DNA from 4 places in the Streptomyces sp. NPDC049915 genome. Region 1 is predicted to be linked to each of the others. Evidence: riboswitches for the same ligand, from Rfam matches in the RefSeq annotation. Region 1 holds a riboswitch; each other region holds the start of a gene.

Region 1 (4,255 bases):
GAGGGCGATCTGCTCGCCGGGGGTGTAGCCGGCCTCCTTGATCGCCTCGAGGATGAGGTCGAGGGCCTCGCGGTTGGAGCCGAGGTTCGGGGCGAAGCCGCCCTCGTCGCCGAGGCCGGTGGCCAGGCCCTTGGACTTCAGGACCTTCTTCAGGGTGTGGTAGACCTCGGCGCCCCAGCGCAGGGCCTCGGAGAAGGACTCCGCGCCGATCGGGGCGATCATGAACTCCTGGATGTCCACGTTGGAGTCGGCGTGCGAGCCGCCGTTCAGGATGTTCATCATCGGCACCGGCAGCAGGTGCGCGTTCGGGCCGCCCAGGTAGCGGAACAGCGGCAGGTCGCTGGCCTCGGAGGCGGCGTGGGCGACGGCGAGGGAGACGCCGAGGATGGCGTTGGCGCCCAGCGAGCCCTTGTTGTCGGTGGCGTCCAGGTCGAACATGGCCTGGTCGATCAGACGCTGCTCGGTGGCGTCGTAGCCGACCAGCTCCGGGCCGATCTGCTCGATGACGGCCAGCACGGCCTTCTCGACACCCTTGCCCTGGTAACGGCTGGCGTCGCCGTCACGCAGCTCGATGGCCTCGAAGGCGCCCGTCGAGGCGCCGGACGGAACGGCGGCACGCCCGGTGCTGCCGTCGTCGAGGCCGACCTCGACCTCGACCGTGGGGTTGCCTCGGGAGTCCAGGATTTCCCGGGCTACGACGACGTCGATGGACGGCACGAGCATCTCCTTCGTGGATGTGACGCTGAAAGTGCGGGGCTGGTGAGCCTTGCGACTAGAGCCTAACCGCCCCGGGGCCATCGGCCAGCCGACCGCCCGGCCCGTGGACAGACAGACCGTACCCATTGTTCACCGTCGGAACAAAGGGGGGTGGCGTTCTGGCTGAATATCCGGCGAACCAGCGGCAGACAAAACCCCGCCCCGGTGCGTACGGGGGAACACGCACCGGGGCGGGGAGCCCGTGGGGACGGGGAGCGGCCCTTGGTCTGCCGGCTGCCGCTTACTTCAGGTGCAGCTGCTGGCCCGGGTAGATCAGGTCGGCGTCCTGGACGATGTCCTTGTTCAGGTCGAACAGCTTCTTCCAGCCGCCGGCGACCTTGTGCTTCTCGGCGATGGAGCTGAGGGTGTCGCCCTTGACGACCTTGTACTCGCCGTCGCCCTTCTTGACCTTCTTGCCGGTCGGGGTGGTGACGGTCTTCGAGCTCTGCTTCTTCTGCGACTGCGCCGGGCGCTCGCTGGAGCGGGAGGCGCTCTGCTGCTCGGTGGAGCGCGTCGTGGTGGCGCCCTGGGAGGACGAGCCGCTGCTCTGGGAGGAGCTCGAGGAGGCGCCGCCTTCGTTGGGGGTGCTCGACAGGCCCGTGCCGCAGACCGGCCAGGCGCCCTTGCCCTGGGAGGCGAGGACCTTCTCGGCGACCTGGATCTGCTGCGCCTTGCTGGCCTGGTTGGCCTGCGGGGCGTAGGCGGTACCGCCGTACGCGGCCCAGGTGGAGGCGGAGAACTGCAGGCCGCCGTAGTAACCGTTGCCGGTGTTGATGGACCAGTTGCCGCCGGACTCGCACTGGGCGACCGCGTCCCACTCGGAGGTGGTGGCGGCGGAGGCGTTGCCGGCCGCCATCAGCGGAGCGGCGACGGCGGCACCGGTGACACCGGCGATCGCGATGGCGCGGGTGGCCTTGGAGGGACGACGGTGCTTGCCCTTGCCGGAAAACAGCATGGTGGATCCCCTCACCGACGCCTGCGAGGTGAGCTGTCGGGTTCGGGCCGGTTGAGTTGCCCGGCCACCCCTCCCCTGGAGGAGGTGTGGCTTCACCCCTAGCCGCTCCGGCTCAACTGCCGGGCACGGCACTTACCTTGGGTCCCCCGCTCCTGCCTGCGGCGCGTTAAGCGACGACTGTTCCCGTGCGGCCGCTGGCAGGATTCGGCGTTGCGGCCGGCCGGGGCTCGCGGTGGCGAGCGGTCATGACCGTAGACAGGCGATCGGCCGAATTTCAAAGACGATCACGGCTTCTGAGACTCATCCCACACTTTCACCAAAGCGGACATTAGTCTCGAAACGGGGCGTCAACTCCCGCTACTTTTCGCCCGTTTCGCCACCGACAAGCAGTGTCTGACCGGGCACGATGTGGCTCGGGTCGGCACCGATCGCGTCCTGGTTCTCCGCGTACAGAGCGCGCCACCCGCCCGCGACGCCAAGGGAGTCGGCGATGGACGTGAGGCTGTCCCCGTCGCGCACGGTGTAGCGCGAGGCGTGCCGGCCCGAGGCGGGCGCCGCGCTCGCTTCGGTCGCGTCCTCCTGTGCGCTGACGCCGCGGTGGCGGCCACCGCCGTCGAGGGCGCCGGTGTCGACGAGCCCCGAATCCCCGACGATCTGACGCAGGTTGTCCGGATCGTCGCCGTTTGCGGCACCGGTGGAGGCACTGTCGGACGGCTGCGAGGTGCCGGGCTCCGCACTTCCGGACGCACCGGCCTTGCCGGCACCGCCCGCGGACGGGGTGGTGGACGACAGGCCGTCAGAGGGCTGCGCGGGGCTGCCCGCGGAGGGAGCACCGGCCGCCGTACCGGAGGGCGTACCGGAGGAGTCGGGCAAGCCGGGCGAGTCCACCGAACCGGAGGTTCCGGATGATCCGGAGGTATCGGTGGATCCGGAGGTACCGGCCGAACCGGAGGAGTCGGGCGAACCGGTGGACCCGCTGGAGCCGGAGGAGTCCGAGCCGGAGGAGTCCGATCCGGCGGTAGCGCCGGCGGAGGCCGAGCCGCCGCCCGACGTGTCGCCCGGTACGCCCGTGTCGACGTCGGGTGCGGAGGTGTCGGCGGACAGGCCCGACGTCAGCCCGCACAGCGTCCAGTGGCCGACGCCCTGGTCGGCGAGGACCTTCTCGGCGACGGCTATCTGCTGCGAGCGGCTGGCGAGGTCGGGGCGGGCCGCGTACTCCAGGCCGCCGTGGCCCTCCCAGTCCTCCTGCGACAGGTGCAGGCCGCCGTACAGCCCGATTCCGGGGTTGTCGCTCCAGCGGCCGCCGCTCTCGCACTCGGCCACCTTGTCCCACGTCGTGCCGTCGGCCGCGTGGGCGCTCGCCGCGCCGAGCAGCGGGATGGCGATGGCGGAGCCGGTCACTCCGGCCGCGACGAGGAGTGCCGGAGCCTGACGGGGGCGACGGTGTCGACCGTTCCCGGGGAGCATGCGGTGACCTTTCGCGAGACAGCAGTGACCGGCGCGGCGCCTTGAGTCAATGGCGTCGCGCTGACGAGTGAACGTATCGGCAGACGATCGTCAGTCACAAGTTCATGCCGCGCAGATCACGTGAAGATCACAAAGTTGAAGAGGTGTCATTTTCCTGTGTGCCCTCGGGCGTGAACACCACGGGCAATTGCCGCAGCCCCCGCATGATGAGACCGCCACGCCAGCGCAAGTCGGCCGGTTCCGCGCCCAGTTGGAGGTCGGGCAGCCGGGTGAGCAGGGTGGCGAGGGCGGCCTGGCCCTCCAGGCGGGCCAGCGGGGCGCCCAGGCAGTAGTGGATGCCGTGGCCGTAGCCGAGGTGCTGGTTGTCACGCCGGGCGAGGTCCAGCACGTCCGGCCCGGGGAAGCGCTCCGGATCGCGGTCGGCGGCGGCCAGGACGACGAGGACGGGGTCACCGGGGGCGATGGCCTGCCCGCCGATGCTCAGCGGCTCGGTGGCGAACCGCCAGGTCGCCAGCTCCACCGGGCCGTCGAAGCGCAGGAGTTCCTCCACGCCGGTCTCCAGCAGCGCGCGTTCGCCCCGGGCGAGGGAGTCCTGCAGCCGGTGCCGCTGCTCGGGGTGGGTGAGCAGGGCGTAGGTGCCGTTGCCGATGAGGTTGACGGTCGTCTCGAAACCGGCGAACAGCAGGATGAACGCCATCGCCGCGGCCTCGTTCTCGGTGAGGTGCTCGCCGTGGTCCGAGGCGCGGATCAGGCCGGAGATCAGATCTTCGCCGGGGGCGGCTTCGGCGGGCAGGGCCTGCCGCTTCCTGTGGATCAGCTCGGCGAGGTAGCCGCGCATCTTCTTCACCGACCGGGCGACCCCGCCCCGCGGCCCTCCCCCGTGCCGGATCATCATCCCGGCCCAGTCCCGGAAGTCGTCCTGGTCCTCACGGGGGACGCCGAGCAGGTCGCAGATGGCGTAGATGGGCAGCGGGAAGGCGAACTCGTGGATGAGGTCGGCGGATCCCTTGTGCGCGAACTGGTCGATGAGGTGGTCGGTGAGCTCCTGCACGCGCGGCGCGAACTCCGCGACCCGGC
Region 2 (4,255 bases), on a different contig from region 1:
GGAGGGCTCCGGCGACCCGCGCGCGCTGGTCGCCCTCGGCCCGCTGGCGCTGGCCTCACTGGCGTACGACGCGGGCTTCCCGGTGGACACGTCGTCGCCGTATCTGCCGACCCACCTCGTGCAGGGGAGCTGGTACGGGGAGTTCCCGACCTGACGGCGGGCCGAGGGGCGGTGCCGCCACGGCCCGCCCCTGGCCGCGCGGTTCAGGCGACGGCCGCGATCCGCATCTTGATGTCGTCCGGTGACAGCGTGCCCTTGGCGGTCACATGGTCGCCGGAGGACTCGCCGCGCAGCCGCCGGCCGATCCACGGCACCAGGTACTCGCGCGCCCAGTGCACGTCGTCGCGCCGGACCTCGAGCGTGCCGCGCGGCGGCAGCGGCGGCCAGGGCTGCTCGGGGTCGGCCGGGATCCTCAGGCCGAGCGCCTGGCCGGCCCGCAGCGCCACGCGCGTGTGCCCCTCGGGCGACAGGTGCAGCCGGTCGTCGTCCCAGGCGCGGCGGTCCTGCACGGACTTCAGCGACCACAGGTCGAGTACCGGGCAGCCGTAGCGGTCGGCGATGGCCCGGACGTGCCCGTTGTAGGTGGCGATCTTGCCGCGCAGATGCTTGAGCAGCGGGACGCCCCGGGTGTCGAAGCCGGTCGTCACCATGACCGTGCCGGCCGCCGCGGCGAGCTGCGCGACCGCCCTCTCGAACCGCTCGGCGACCTCGTCGGGGTCGGTGCCGGGCCGGATGATGTCGTTGCCGCCGGCGCAGAACGACACGAGGTCGGGGGCGAGTTCGACGGCCCGCGGGACCTGCTCCGCCACGATCTGGTCGAGGAGCCTGCCGCGTACTGCGAGGTTCGTGTAGGTGAAGTCGCCTTCGGGACGCCGGTCGGCGAGGAGTACGGCGAAACGGTCGGCCCAGCCCACGAACTGCCCGTCGGGGCCGGGATCACCGACGCCCTCGGTGAAGCTGTCCCCCACCGCCACGTACGACCCGATCACTGCTCTGCTGTCACTCTTCGAATCGTCTGCCACAGCAGTCCATGATTCACCCTCGAATGTGACTTACGCGACCGTAGGCAAGGGTTGACGGGCGGTGAGATAAGCCACTCCACATGTCCGGCCGTGTCGGGAATAAGCGCTCCGACCGGAAAACCCCGGCCGGTCCGGACACACCGAAGGCCGGACACACCGAGGGCCGGACACCCGTGGATCGGGGCCGGCCTTGGTGGCGTGTCAGACGGGTGGCCGCCGGGGCGGCGCGGGGTCAGCCGACGGTGACGCCGTGGGCGCGCAGGTAGGCGACCGGGTCCACGTCGGAGCCGTAGTCCGGCGTGGTGCGGATCTCGAAGTGCAGGTGCGGGCCGGTCACGTTGCCGGTCGCGCCGGACAGGCCGAGCTGCTGGCCCGCGGTCACGGTCTGGCCGGCCGAGACGGAGAGCTGGGACAGGTGGGCGTACTGGGCGTAGTAGCCGTCGTTCAGCTTGATGACGACCTGGTTGCCGTAGGCGCCGCCCCAGCCGGCGGAGACGACGGTGCCCGCGCCGACGGCCTTGACGGTGGTGCCGGTCGGGACGACGAAGTCGACGCCGGTGTGGTAGCCGCTGGACCACATGCTGCCGGCGGTGTGGTAGGCGGTGCCTATGGTGGCGCCGCTGACCGGGAGGGTGAAGCCGGCGGCGGTGCTCGTCGACCGGGCGGGCTCGGCGGCCTTCGCGGGCTTGGCGGGCTTGTGCGAGGGCACCTCGCTCTTGTGCGACGGGGCGGCCTTGTGCGCCACGGCGGCCTTCTTGCCGAGGGTCAGCTTCAGACCGGGGTGGATGAGCGACGGGTCACTGCCGACGACCTCACGGTTGTCCTCGTACAGCTTCTTCCAGCCGCCGGCGACGTGCTGCTCGTCGGCGATCTTCGACAGGTAGTCGCCGGACTTGACGGTGTAGAGGCGCGCGCCGGACCGCGTCGCCTTCTTCTCGACGGACGGCAGGCTCTGGACGGCCTTGCCGGACACCGACTGGGCGGCGGTCTGCGGCGTAACGGCGTGCGCTCCGGCGGCGCCCATGAGCGGCAGCGCGAGCGCGGCGCCACCGGTGCCGGCGACGGCGAGAGTGCGGGCGAAACGCAGGGTCTTCGGACGACGGTGCTTACCCTTTGCGGGCATGGCGCTTTTCCTCTCCGGCGCCTGCGAGGTGAGCTGTCGGGTTCGGGCTGGAGATGCCCGGCCGCCGGGTGCGGCTTCACCCCATAGCCGTTCCGGGAACCGGAACAGGCGGTCGTACCTGTGGGTCCCCCGCTCCTGCCGTGCGTCGGGTGGGTGGGTGCGGTGCGCCGGACGGCGGCAGGATTCGGCGTCCGTCCGGATTCGGTGGGAACGTAAGCGAGTAGGACGCACAGGGACAAGCAGGAGGTTGCATGAACGGGCGTTTATCGTGATCCAATGAGGGAATCCGCCGTCACACTGCGTGAATTCGATCTGCTGCCAGCTCGTCAATTCACCAGCAAATCCACCGCCATTACGTGGACATGCCATACGACGGACGGTCACGGTTATGACGCTCCTCACGCGCTCGCCTTCTAGTGACCCCTATTTCCACGCGAGTTGGAAACAAAAGGCCAATTCGGGCAGAAAGCTCAAATGCGACGCCGAGGGATAACCGGCCTATCCGTACGCCTCGGTCGGGAGGCCGGTGCAACCGGTTGCCCCGGGAATCCATGTCGTATCGTCGAAGGGCAGCCCGTCGGCCATTCGAGCCGCGTCGGCGGGTACGAGCGGGAGGAGCCCTTCGTGACGCAGCAGGTGCCGTCGACCGAACCCGAGCTGGCCGGAGTGCGCAACTTCCGAGACGTGGGCGGACTCCCCACGATCGACGGTCGGCGGGTGCGGCACGGCGTGCTCTTCCGCAGCGGCCACCTCGCCCACGCGACGCCCGGGGACGCGGCGTACCTCTCCACCCTGGGGCTGCACACGATCTTCGACTTCCGCAACGCGGCCGACCAGAAGCTGGAGGGGCCGGACGTCGAGCTGCCGGGCGTGCGCAACGTCAATCTGCCGCTGTCGGACCCGGCGGACGGCGCCGAGTTCTGGAAGATGGTGCGCGACGGTGATCTCGAGCAGCTGCGCGGCATCCTCGCCGACGGCAAGGGAGCAAACCGGATGATCGCCTCCTACCGCACGATCATCAAGGAGCGCACCGCCGAGCACTCCCGGGTGCTGCACGCGCTCGCCGAGGACAACGTCCCGGCCCTGATGCACTGCGCCGCGGGCAAGGACCGCGCGGGCCTGTCGATAGCGGTCACCCTGCTCGCCCTGGGCGTGGAGCAGGACGCCATCGTCGAGGACTACCTGAAGTCCAACGAGAAGCACCGCCGCTACAAGGTGCGCCGCAGCGGCTCGGCCGAGTCGGCCTACACGCCCGAGGTGATGGAACTGCTCAGCCCGCTCTTCGACGCGCGCGCCGAGTACCTCACGGCGGCGCTGGAGACCATCGAGGAGACCTGGGGCGGCGTCGACGCCTACCTGGAGCAGGGACTGCGGCTCACCCCCGAGACCCGGGAGCGGCTGCGGGCACGCCTGCTCGACTGAGCCGCGGAAGCGACCGCGCGGCCGGCCGGTGCCCGCCGTGCCCGCCGAGGGGCCTACTGCCGGGCGCCCAGCTCGAACAGCAGCCAGACGAAGCCGGCCAGGACATGGCCGACGGCGATGTAGATGATGAGCCGGATCCACAGGGTCCGGGGGAACTTCTCCTCGAAGTTGCTCATCGTGCCTCTCCAGGGTGGGCGGGCCCCAGGCACAGCGTGGCCGTGGGGCTCTGCAGCAGGGTGTGGACGAACAGCAGCTCCAGACCGGCGGGGTCATCGGCGGCGATCCGGTGCGGGGTCAGCGAGTCGAAGTGCGCGCTGTCCCCCGGGCCGAGCCGGTGGGTGGTGTCCCCCAGGCGCAGCCTGAGCCGACCGGTCAGGACGTACAGCCACTCCTCGCCGGGGTGTACGCGCACGATGTCGCCCTGCGCGCCGTAGGGCACCTGCACCCGCAGGGCCTGCATGCCGCGGCCCGGCGCGCCGGCCTGCCGGTACGTCCAGCCGCCGGCCGCCGTCGGCTCCATGTCGGAGCCGCGCACCACGGCGTCCCGCTCGGCGACGCTCTCGCCGAGCAGCTCCGAGACGGTCGTACCGTAGATACGGGCCAGCGCGAGCAGCATCGGCAGCGAGGGCTGGCGCTGCCCGGTCTCCAGGCGGGACAGATGGGCCGGGGAGAGTCCGGCGGCGCGGGC
Region 3 (4,255 bases), on a different contig from region 1:
GGTGAGGGAGTCGGCGGCGTCGGGGCGGAAGATCTGGCCGACGTTCCGGGCGTGGTTCTCGGAGGCGTAGAAGTCGACGTAGTCCGCGACCTCGAAGGGCAGGTGCAGGGTCACCGAGGACAGAGGGTGGAAGAACGGTTCGACGGCCTCGCGGTGCGAGGGCACCGTGACCCACGCCTTCAGCGCACGCCGCACGTCGGACCAGGCGGTGCGGCCGGCGGCGAGGAGTGGGTTAAGCGAGGGCTGGGCGAGCAGCGCGGCATAGGGGGAGCCGAGCGCCATCGCCGCCGCGCCCGCGTCGAGCACGTGGTCGCCGAGCCGGACACCGACCCGCCGCTCGGCCGGAGAACCGGCCGGCGAGAAGACGCCGTACGGAAGGTTGTGCGCACCGAAGGGGTCGCCCTCGGAGACGTCGAAGGGGGGCATGCGGTGCCGCCTCGCTTTCGTGCACGTCGGACACGGCACCAGGGCCGTGCGATCCAGGTGGTCGCGGCACACGTTACGGCTGAGGCGGCTGTCTTGGGCAGTGTCTGAAGAGTCCGCAGTGTCCGTCATGTCCTTGTCGGGTGCCAATTCCGGCTCAGTGTCCTTGCGGGGAACCCGGACGGAGGGCATCCGTTCCGTCGGGGGACACGTGGGGGACCCGTGGCCTGCAGGGCCGCAAGCCTGCCGTTCCGGGCCGACCGTGAAATACCGCCCCTGATCGTGAAGTTCGGTCACTACCCACTGCACCACGGCGGTGCCGGGGCGATCCGCGGTCTGGGGCGTCCGGGCGTGCCCATGGACGCGATCACCGAGGACTCGTGCACCCCGGCCGCCGCCTCCCGTTATCCGCGGCGCGCGTTCGTGTGGCCGACGACGGGCGCGGAGGAGGCGGGACACCTGGTCGAAGGGCTGCTGCGGACCGGGCGCCGGACCGGACGGCCGACCGTGCTGATTGTGACCGGCGAGCATGCACGGGCTGCACGAGCTGTGCGCGGAACACGGCGTCCCCGGCCCGGCGGCCGCGTTCCCGCGGTCGTACGACGACAGCGTGGCCTGCGCACCGGAGGCGTCGGATCGGGCGGTGAACGGGTGACCTGCGGGGTCCGTATTCTCTGATCATGGCCGCACCCCTCGCATATGCCCTCATCGCCACTGACCTGGACGGAACGCTGCTGCGCGGCGACGACACGCTCTCCGACCGGTCCCGGGCCGCGCTCGCACGGGTGGCGGACGCCGGTGCCCTGCACCTGGTGGTGACGGGCCGCCCGGCGCCCCGGGTGCGGCCGCTGCTGGAGGACCTCGGCTGCACGGGGCTCGCGGTGTGCGGCCAGGGCGCGCAGGTGTACGACGCGGGGGCCGGCCGTCTGCTGTGGTCGGTGACCCTCGACCGGGAGCTGGCCGAGACCGCGCTCGGCAAGATCGAGGCCGAGGTGGGAGAGGTGTACGCCGCCGTCGACCAGGACGGCGTGGACGGGCTGACGCTGATCGAGCCCGGCTACCGGATGCCGCACCCGACGCTGCCGGCGGTGCGGGTCGGGCGGCGCGACGATCTGTGGGGCGAGCCGATCAGCAAGGTGCTGCTGCGCCATCCCGAGCTGTCCGACGACGAGCTGGCGGCGACGGCGCGCGCGGTGGTCGGTTCGCTGGCGATGGTCACCATGTCGGGGCCGGGGACCGTGGAGCTGCAGCCGTGCGGTGTCACCAAGGCGACGGGGCTCGCGCGGGCGGCCGACCATCTCGGGTTGAGCGCCGGGGGGGCCCTCGCGTTCGGGGACATGCCCAACGACATCCCGATGTTCGCCTGGGCCGCCCGCGGGGTGGCCATGGCCAACGCCCATCCGGAGCTGAAGGCCGTGGCCGACGAGGTCACCTTGTCGAACGAGGACGACGGCATCGCCGTCGTCCTCGAACGACTCTTCGGGTGAGGCAGTGGCTCAGTACGCGCTGAACACGTTGTCGATCGAGCCGTAGCGGGCGGCCGCGTAGTTGCAGGCCGCGGTGATGTTGGCGATCGGGTCGTACGGGTCCATGGAGGTGCCGGACACGTGGTAGGCGAGGAACGTCGGGTCGATCACCTGGAGCAGGCCCTTGGACGGGGTACCGGCGGCCGCGTTGGAGTCCCACAGGTTGATGGCGGCGGGGTTGCCCGAGGACTCGCGGATGATGTTGCGGTAGATCCCGTCGTAGGTGCCCGGGATGCCGCGCTGGGACATGATGTCCAGCGACTGGCGGATCCAGCCGTCGAGGGTGTTCGGGTAGACCGAGTTGGCGGCCGTGATCACGGTGGCGCTGGTGGCCGGGGTGGCCGCGGAGGCGCTGGTCGCGCCGAAGAGCGGCAGCGCGAGGGCGGCGGCACCGGTGCCGGCGACGGCGAGGGTGCGGACGAGGCGGGACGTGCGGGTGCGGCGGTGCTGACCGGCAGCAGGCATGGCGAACTTCCTCTCCGGCGCCTACGAGGTGAGCTGTCGGGTTCGGGCTGGAGATGCCCGGCCGGCCGCGGATGCGGCACGGCTTCACCCCGAGCCGGTCCGGGGCGTCGTCGGGGCGACGACGTCCGGTTCGGCGACTTACCTGGGTCCCCCGCTCCTGCCGTACACGGATGAGTTGGTCCGATGGTGGATGCCGGACGGCGGCAGGATTAGGCGTCCATCCGACAGGCCGGGAAGTTATGCGAGAGCACATGCCGGGAACAAGTACTGGTTTCACCTATCGCCCTGGTTGACCTTGGTCGGGCTGTTTGGGGTGCTTGATCCTTTGCGATCGCCAAGCCTCAACTCGCTTGTGGGGACTGGCGAAATGCGGGGCAGACGCATCGGGGGCCGGTGAGGGGCGCGCGTGACCCAATTCACTGGTGTCACAGCTGCAACACATTTGCCGCCAACGTGACTAAGGCGAATCGGCTGATTAATTACGGCAAAACGGGCAGTCGGGTCGTGTTGTGACGCGGTGGGGCGGGGTGGTTCACGGAGGGTGGGGGGTGGTCTTCGCGACGCGAGCATGGTTGATATCGGTACTTTTCAACTGATCAGATGTGATCGATAAACATATCGGGCGTGATCCGATACCGCCTGGCCTGTAACCGTGGGCGCTATCGGTGATCGAAACGTGACCGGATACGCTGACTTGAGTGATGGCAGCGACCTATCGACAAACCGTGTAATCGCCTACCGGCACCAGCAGACAGGAGACCCCTCGTGACCGTCGTCGGGCCGTTCGGGCTTAGCGTGCGGGACCAGGCTCTCGAGGCCGATGTCCAGGCCGGATTGGCGGCTGTCGAGGAAGGGCTGCTCGAGGCCACCAAGAGCGAGGTTCCCTTCATCACGGAGGCCGCGCAGCACCTGGTGCGGGCGGGCGGGAAGCGGTTCCGGCCGCTGCTCGTGATGCTGGCGGCGCAGTTCGGCGACCCGTATGCGCCGGGCGTCGTCCCGTCGGCGGTCGTGGTCGAGCTGACCCACCTGGCGACGCTGTACCACGACGACGTCATGGACGAGGCCGCCGTACGGCGTGGCGTGCCCAGCGCGAACACCCGGTGGGGTAACTCGGTCGCCGTACTGACCGGCGACTTTCTCTTCGCGCGGGCCTCGCAGATCCTCGCCGACCTCGGGCCCGAGGCGGTGCGGGTGCAGGCACTGGCGTTCGAGCGGCTGGTCACCGGGCAGATCCTGGAGACCGCGGGGCCGCAGGACGGGCGCGACCCGGTCGACCACTACCTCGAGGTGCTCGGCGGCAAGACGGGCTCGCTGGTGGCGGTGTCGTGCCGGTTCGGCGCGATGATGTCCGGCGCCGACGAGACGGTCGTGGACGTGCTGACCCAGTACGGGGAGCGGCTGGGCGTCGCCTTCCAGCTGGCCGACGACGTGCTCGACATCGCCTCCGACTCGCACGAGTCCGGCAAGACGCCGGGAACGGATCTTCGCGAGGGCATCCCGACGCTGCCGGTGCTGCGGCTGCGGGAGCGGGCCGAGCGCCTGGGACTGCCGGAGGACCGGGCGCTGTGCGAGCTGCTGGACTCCGATCTGAGCGACGACGCGCGACACGCGGAGGCGCTGACCGCGCTGCGGGCGCACCCCGCGCTGGAGCAGGCGCGGCGCGACACGGTCCGGTACGCCGAGGAGGCGCGGGCGGCGCTGGCGCCGCTGCGGGAGTGCGGCGCCAAGGCGGCGCTGATGGAGCTGTGCGACGCGGTGGTGCACCGGGCGGGCTGACGGAAGCACCGGGCCGGCCGACGGAATCCGTCCGGACCGTTCCCTCTTCTGCGGGCGACGGCCCC
Region 4 (4,255 bases), on a different contig from region 1:
TCGGTGTGGATGGCGACCTGCACGCCGGTCATGTCCGCCACGGTCAGCGCGGCGTCGATGACGGCCGGGGTCGCGCCCCAGTCCTCGTGGATCTTCAGGCCCGCGGCGCCGCCGCGGATCTGGGACAGCATCGCCTCGTGCGAGACGGTGTTGCCCTTGCCGAGGAAGCCGACGTTGACGGGGTAGGCCTCCATCGCCTCGAACATGCGGGCGAGGTGCCAGGGTCCGGGCGTGACGGTGGTCGCCTTGGAGCCCTCGGCGGGTCCGGTGCCACCGCCGACGAGGGTGGTGATGCCGGAGGCGAGGGCCTCGTCGGCGACCTGGGGGCAGATGAAGTGCACGTGCGCGTCGATGGCGCCGGCGGTCAGGATGCGCCCGTTGCCCGCGATGACCTCGGTCTCGGGGCCGAGTACCAGGTCGGGGTGGACGCCGTCCATGGTGTCGGGGTTGCCGGCCTTGCCGATGCCGGTGACGCGGCCGTCGCGGATGCCGACGTCGGCCTTGATCACGCCCCAGTGGTCGACGATGACGACGCCGGTGATCACGGTGTCGGGGGTGCCGTCCGCGCGGGTCGCCCGGGACTGGCCCATGGACTCGCGGATGACCTTGCCGCCGCCGAAGACGGCCTCGTCGCCGGAGCGTCCGGGGCCGCCGGAGCGGTCCTCCTCGATCTCGATCAGCAGGTCGGTGTCGGCGAGCCGGATGCGGTCGCCGGTGGTCGGGCCGAACAGGTCGGCGTAGGCGCCGCGGGAGATCTCAGGCATCGAGGGCACCTCCGACCTGGCCGCGCAGGCCGGACACCACGCGGGCACCGGCGAGGGGGACGAGTTCGACGTCGGCCGGCAGACCCGGCTCGAAGCGCACGGCGGTGCCGGCGGCGACGTTCAGCCGCTTGCCGTGGGCGGCGGCACGGTCGAACTCCAGGCCGGGGTTGGCCTCGGCGAAGTGGTAGTGGGAGCCGACCTGGACGGGCCGGTCTGCCGCGTTGAGGACGGTCAGCCGGGTGACCTCGAGCCCTTCGTTGCACACGACGGGGTCCTCGGCGAAGAGGAACTCTCCGGGAATCATGGCGGGTCCCCCGTCAGATGATCGGCTCGTGGACGGTGACGAGCTTGGTCCCGTCCGGGAAGGTGGCCTCGACCTGCACGTCGTGGATCATCTCGGCGACGCCTTCCATGACGTCGTCCCGGGTGAGCAGCTTGCGTCCGGTGGCCATCAGCTCGGCGACGGTGCGGCCGTCCCGGGCGCCCTCGAGGATGTGGGAGGTGATGAGGGCGACCGCTTCGGGGTGGTTGAGCTTGAGGCCGCGGGCCCGGCGCTTGTCGGCCACATCGGCCGCCACATGGATGAGCAGTCTCTCCTGCTCGTGCGGGGTCAGTTGCACGTCCCACCTCACAGTCCTTGCTCCGGACCGTGCGGGGTCCGGCTGCCGCAGCCACCGCGACGGGACAGGTGTAACACACAGACAAATTTCCCGACCGCGCTCAATTGCGGGCAGAAAAGCCCCTGGTGGCGTGGGTCGGGAGGCTAGCCCGTCGGAGTTTCAACGACGTTAACCAGCCTTTGATGATCACATGACCGGCGGCAGACCGTCCCCATACCCGACGAGGACCGCCGGGTCAGTGGGCGCACTGCCGAGACGGACTGACCATCTGCTCCTGCGCGGACCCTCCGCCTCCCGCAGATCCTCGAGTCGCTCCCCGGTCCCGGCCTTCCGCCGCTGCCCGCCCTCACCCCAGCCGAGGGTGAGTTGACCGACCGTTACCTGGAGGTCGTCGACCTGCCCGGCGGATCAATTCGGCCTGCCCCGGCGACACCTACCGGGTGCTGCGGGCCGCGCGGGCGCTCGTCGGCAAGGCCGTGGCGCAGCGCGCCGTGCTGACGCTGACGCACCAGCGCACCGTGCCACCGCGGGACGGGAGTTGAGCAAGCCCCGAGCTGAGTTCAAACGGACCGAACGACGTACCCACTATCGGCCTATCCGCACGCCTTTTTTTCGGGGGGTCCGAGTTGCGCAACAGGCGGGACGAGAGGGCGGAATGAAGGGTTCCGCCGCTGGTCCGGGGCTCGCAGGACGAGTGGACTCCCCATCGAACACAGGCGTGTCCACCCGAACGGGTGAGTGGTGAGGAACACCACAAATACCCGGTTCCGTTGGGATTTTCGGACAGTTGTGGGCCAAGATCCCTGACTGACGACAAGCCCCCGCCACAACGGCGGGGCGATCCGGGCGGACGCCGAGTCCTGCCGCCGCCCGGATGACCGGTCGACAGGAGTGGATCGGCAGGAGTGGAGGACCCAAGCACGACGGGTCGCCGGAACGGTCATGCCACGACCGGGCCGAGCTGCCCTTGGGGTGAAGCCGCGTCAGCGGCCGGGCTACTTCGCCAGCCCGAATCCGACAGGTCATCCTTCACAGGCGGCTGACGAAGGGTTGCGCATGACTGCGCTCAATCGTGTCCCGTCGCTCATGGCCCGGGCCGGTACGGCTTCCGCCCTGACCATCGCCGCGATGGGCAGCTCGATCGTGGTCCCGGGCCTCGCCTCGGAGGCCGCCGCCGCGACGCCGGCGACCAAGGCGCTGCAGATCGCCGCGTCCAAGAAGGGCGCGCCGTACCAGTGGGGCGCCACCGGGCCGCGGCGGTTCGACTGCTCGGGACTCACGCTGTACTCGTTCAAGAAGGCCGGCAAGAAGCTGCCGCGGACGGCCGCCCAGCAGTACAACAGGACGCGCCACATCCCGGCCCGCAGCCGCAAGGCCGGAGACCTGGTGTTCTTCCACTCGGGGTCGAACGTCTACCACGTCGGCATCTACGCCGGGAAGAACAAGATCTGGCACGCCCCGAAGACGGGTGACGTGGTGCGCCTGCAGAAGATCTGGACCAGGAGTGTCTGGTACGGCCGGGTGAGCTGACCGGCCGGCCCTCCTCGGTCGTGCCGTCCGCCGGCGCGCCGTGGCTCAGCCGAGGAGGGCCGGCAGCGGCTCCCAGCCGTGCTCAGCGCGTTCCTGCCGCCCCGCCGGACGTCGACGACAGCCGCCCGGCGGGGCGGGGTTCCCAGGGCCGATGTGACGTGCCGTCGGCTCAGCAGGGATGTGGCTTCGGTTCCGCCTGGCCCGGTGAGGGGACCGGCTCGGGGGGAAGCGCCCAGGGCAGTTCGATGGCGACCGTCTTGCCGCCCTCGCGGGTGGGGCGGACGCGGAGTCTGCCGCCGCACTCGGCGGCCAGCCAGCGGATGATGACCATGCCGCGGCCGTTGTCCTGCTGGACGGCCGCAGGCAGCCGCTTGGGGAAGCGGGGGTGACTGTCGGTGACGCCGATCCGCAGCAGTTCGTCGCGGTCGAGGACGACGTCCACGGTGAACGTCGGGGATTGCCCGAACGTGTGCTGAACGGAGTTCGTGGCCAGTTCGGAGACGATCAACCGGATGCTGTCCGCCAGCTCCGCGTCCGACGGCAGACCCCATTCCGCCAGGGTGCCGGCCACGAAGCCGCGGGCCGCGGACACCGAGGCGGGATCGCTCGGCAGAGTGATGGATGCTTCCAGGTGGTCTGCCATGGCGACGTCGTCCCTTTCCCACGGGACCGCAGTCCGGCACGGAGCCGGTGGTTCGAGTACGGTCCCGGACTGGTGCTTCGCCGCCAGAGTGCCATCACCGCACCGCTCACGGAGGCGATCCACCAAGTTATGCATATATCTGTCGCTCGAAGCGGTGAACTCTGCCACGGCGGACCGTGTCCGGGCGGCTCGGACGGAGTAAGGAGGGGCGCATGCAGCATGGTCCCGCGGTGCGCCGCCGGAAGCTGGGCGCCGAATTACGCGCGCTGCGCGCCCGGGCGGGACTCACCAGCGGGGAGGCGGCCCGGCTGGTGGGCTGGCACCAGTCGAAAGTCAGCCGGATCGAGACCGGCTCGAGTGGCGCGAAACCGTCCGACGTGCGCTTACTGCTGGACGCGTACGGCGTCGACGACGACGAACTGCGTGACCTGCTGCTGGTGCTGGCGGGCTCCCAGATCGGCGGCCGGGAGCACTGGTGGCATGCCTACCGCGGGGTGCTGCCCCCCACGTACCGCGACTTCATCAGTCTGGAGTCGCAGGCCAGCGCGATGCGCACGCTGGAGACCTCGGTCGTGCCGGGGCTGCTGCAGACACCCGCCTACGCCCGCGCGGTGACCCGGGCGGCCGTCGGCGCGGTGGACGAGGAGCGGCTGGACGCGCTGGTGGAGGTGCGTCTGGCCCGCCAGGGCGTGCTGCAC

The links. Region 1 has a riboswitch for cyclic di-AMP ahead of AB0J12_RS07710 (transglycosylase family protein). Riboswitches for the same ligand answer to the same signal wherever they lie in the genome.
Region 2: linked by a shared signal. The riboswitch ahead of AB0J12_RS11615 (peptidoglycan DD-metalloendopeptidase family protein) and the one ahead of AB0J12_RS07710 (transglycosylase family protein) in region 1 are both predicted to bind cyclic di-AMP.
Region 3: linked by a shared signal. The riboswitch ahead of AB0J12_RS31430 (transglycosylase SLT domain-containing protein) and the one ahead of AB0J12_RS07710 (transglycosylase family protein) in region 1 are both predicted to bind cyclic di-AMP.
Region 4: linked by a shared signal. The riboswitch ahead of AB0J12_RS19720 (C40 family peptidase) and the one ahead of AB0J12_RS07710 (transglycosylase family protein) in region 1 are both predicted to bind cyclic di-AMP.

What each region holds. Positions count from the first base shown of each region.
Region 1 covers NZ_JBFAMH010000004.1:82,831-87,085, forward strand. Annotated here, with positions in the region: gene eno (phosphopyruvate hydratase) at 1-717, opposite strand, end outside; gene AB0J12_RS07710 (transglycosylase family protein) at 998-1,711, opposite strand; cyclic di-AMP (ydaO/yuaA leader) riboswitch at 1,715-1,885, opposite strand; gene AB0J12_RS07715 (transglycosylase family protein) at 2,069-3,178, opposite strand; gene AB0J12_RS07720 (cytochrome P450) at 3,306-4,255, opposite strand, start outside.
Region 2 covers NZ_JBFAMH010000005.1:389,580-393,834, forward strand. Annotated here, with positions in the region: gene AB0J12_RS11605 (immunity 49 family protein) at 1-154, shown strand, start outside; gene AB0J12_RS11610 (SGNH/GDSL hydrolase family protein) at 204-989, opposite strand; gene AB0J12_RS11615 (peptidoglycan DD-metalloendopeptidase family protein) at 1,255-2,145, opposite strand; cyclic di-AMP (ydaO/yuaA leader) riboswitch at 2,151-2,304, opposite strand; gene AB0J12_RS11620 (tyrosine-protein phosphatase) at 2,770-3,567, shown strand; gene AB0J12_RS11625 (DUF6126 family protein) at 3,621-3,743, opposite strand; gene AB0J12_RS11630 (XRE family transcriptional regulator) at 3,740-4,255, opposite strand, start outside.
Region 3 covers NZ_JBFAMH010000025.1:39,137-43,391, reverse strand. Annotated here, with positions in the region: gene fahA (fumarylacetoacetase) at 1-426, opposite strand, end outside; partial or broken gene AB0J12_RS31440 (ATP-grasp domain-containing protein) at 667-1,036, shown strand; gene AB0J12_RS31435 (HAD family hydrolase) at 1,104-1,910, shown strand; gene AB0J12_RS31430 (transglycosylase SLT domain-containing protein) at 1,920-2,414, opposite strand; cyclic di-AMP (ydaO/yuaA leader) riboswitch at 2,420-2,602, opposite strand; gene AB0J12_RS31425 (polyprenyl synthetase family protein) at 3,180-4,190, shown strand.
Region 4 covers NZ_JBFAMH010000010.1:194,166-198,420, forward strand. Annotated here, with positions in the region: gene AB0J12_RS19700 (urease subunit alpha) at 1-764, opposite strand, end outside; gene AB0J12_RS19705 (urease subunit beta) at 757-1,068, opposite strand; gene AB0J12_RS19710 (urease subunit gamma) at 1,082-1,384, opposite strand; partial or broken gene AB0J12_RS19715 (hypothetical protein) at 1,685-1,899, shown strand; cyclic di-AMP (ydaO/yuaA leader) riboswitch at 2,226-2,437, shown strand; gene AB0J12_RS19720 (C40 family peptidase) at 2,441-2,914, shown strand; gene AB0J12_RS19725 (ATP-binding protein) at 3,084-3,557, opposite strand; gene AB0J12_RS19730 (helix-turn-helix transcriptional regulator) at 3,770-4,255, shown strand, end outside.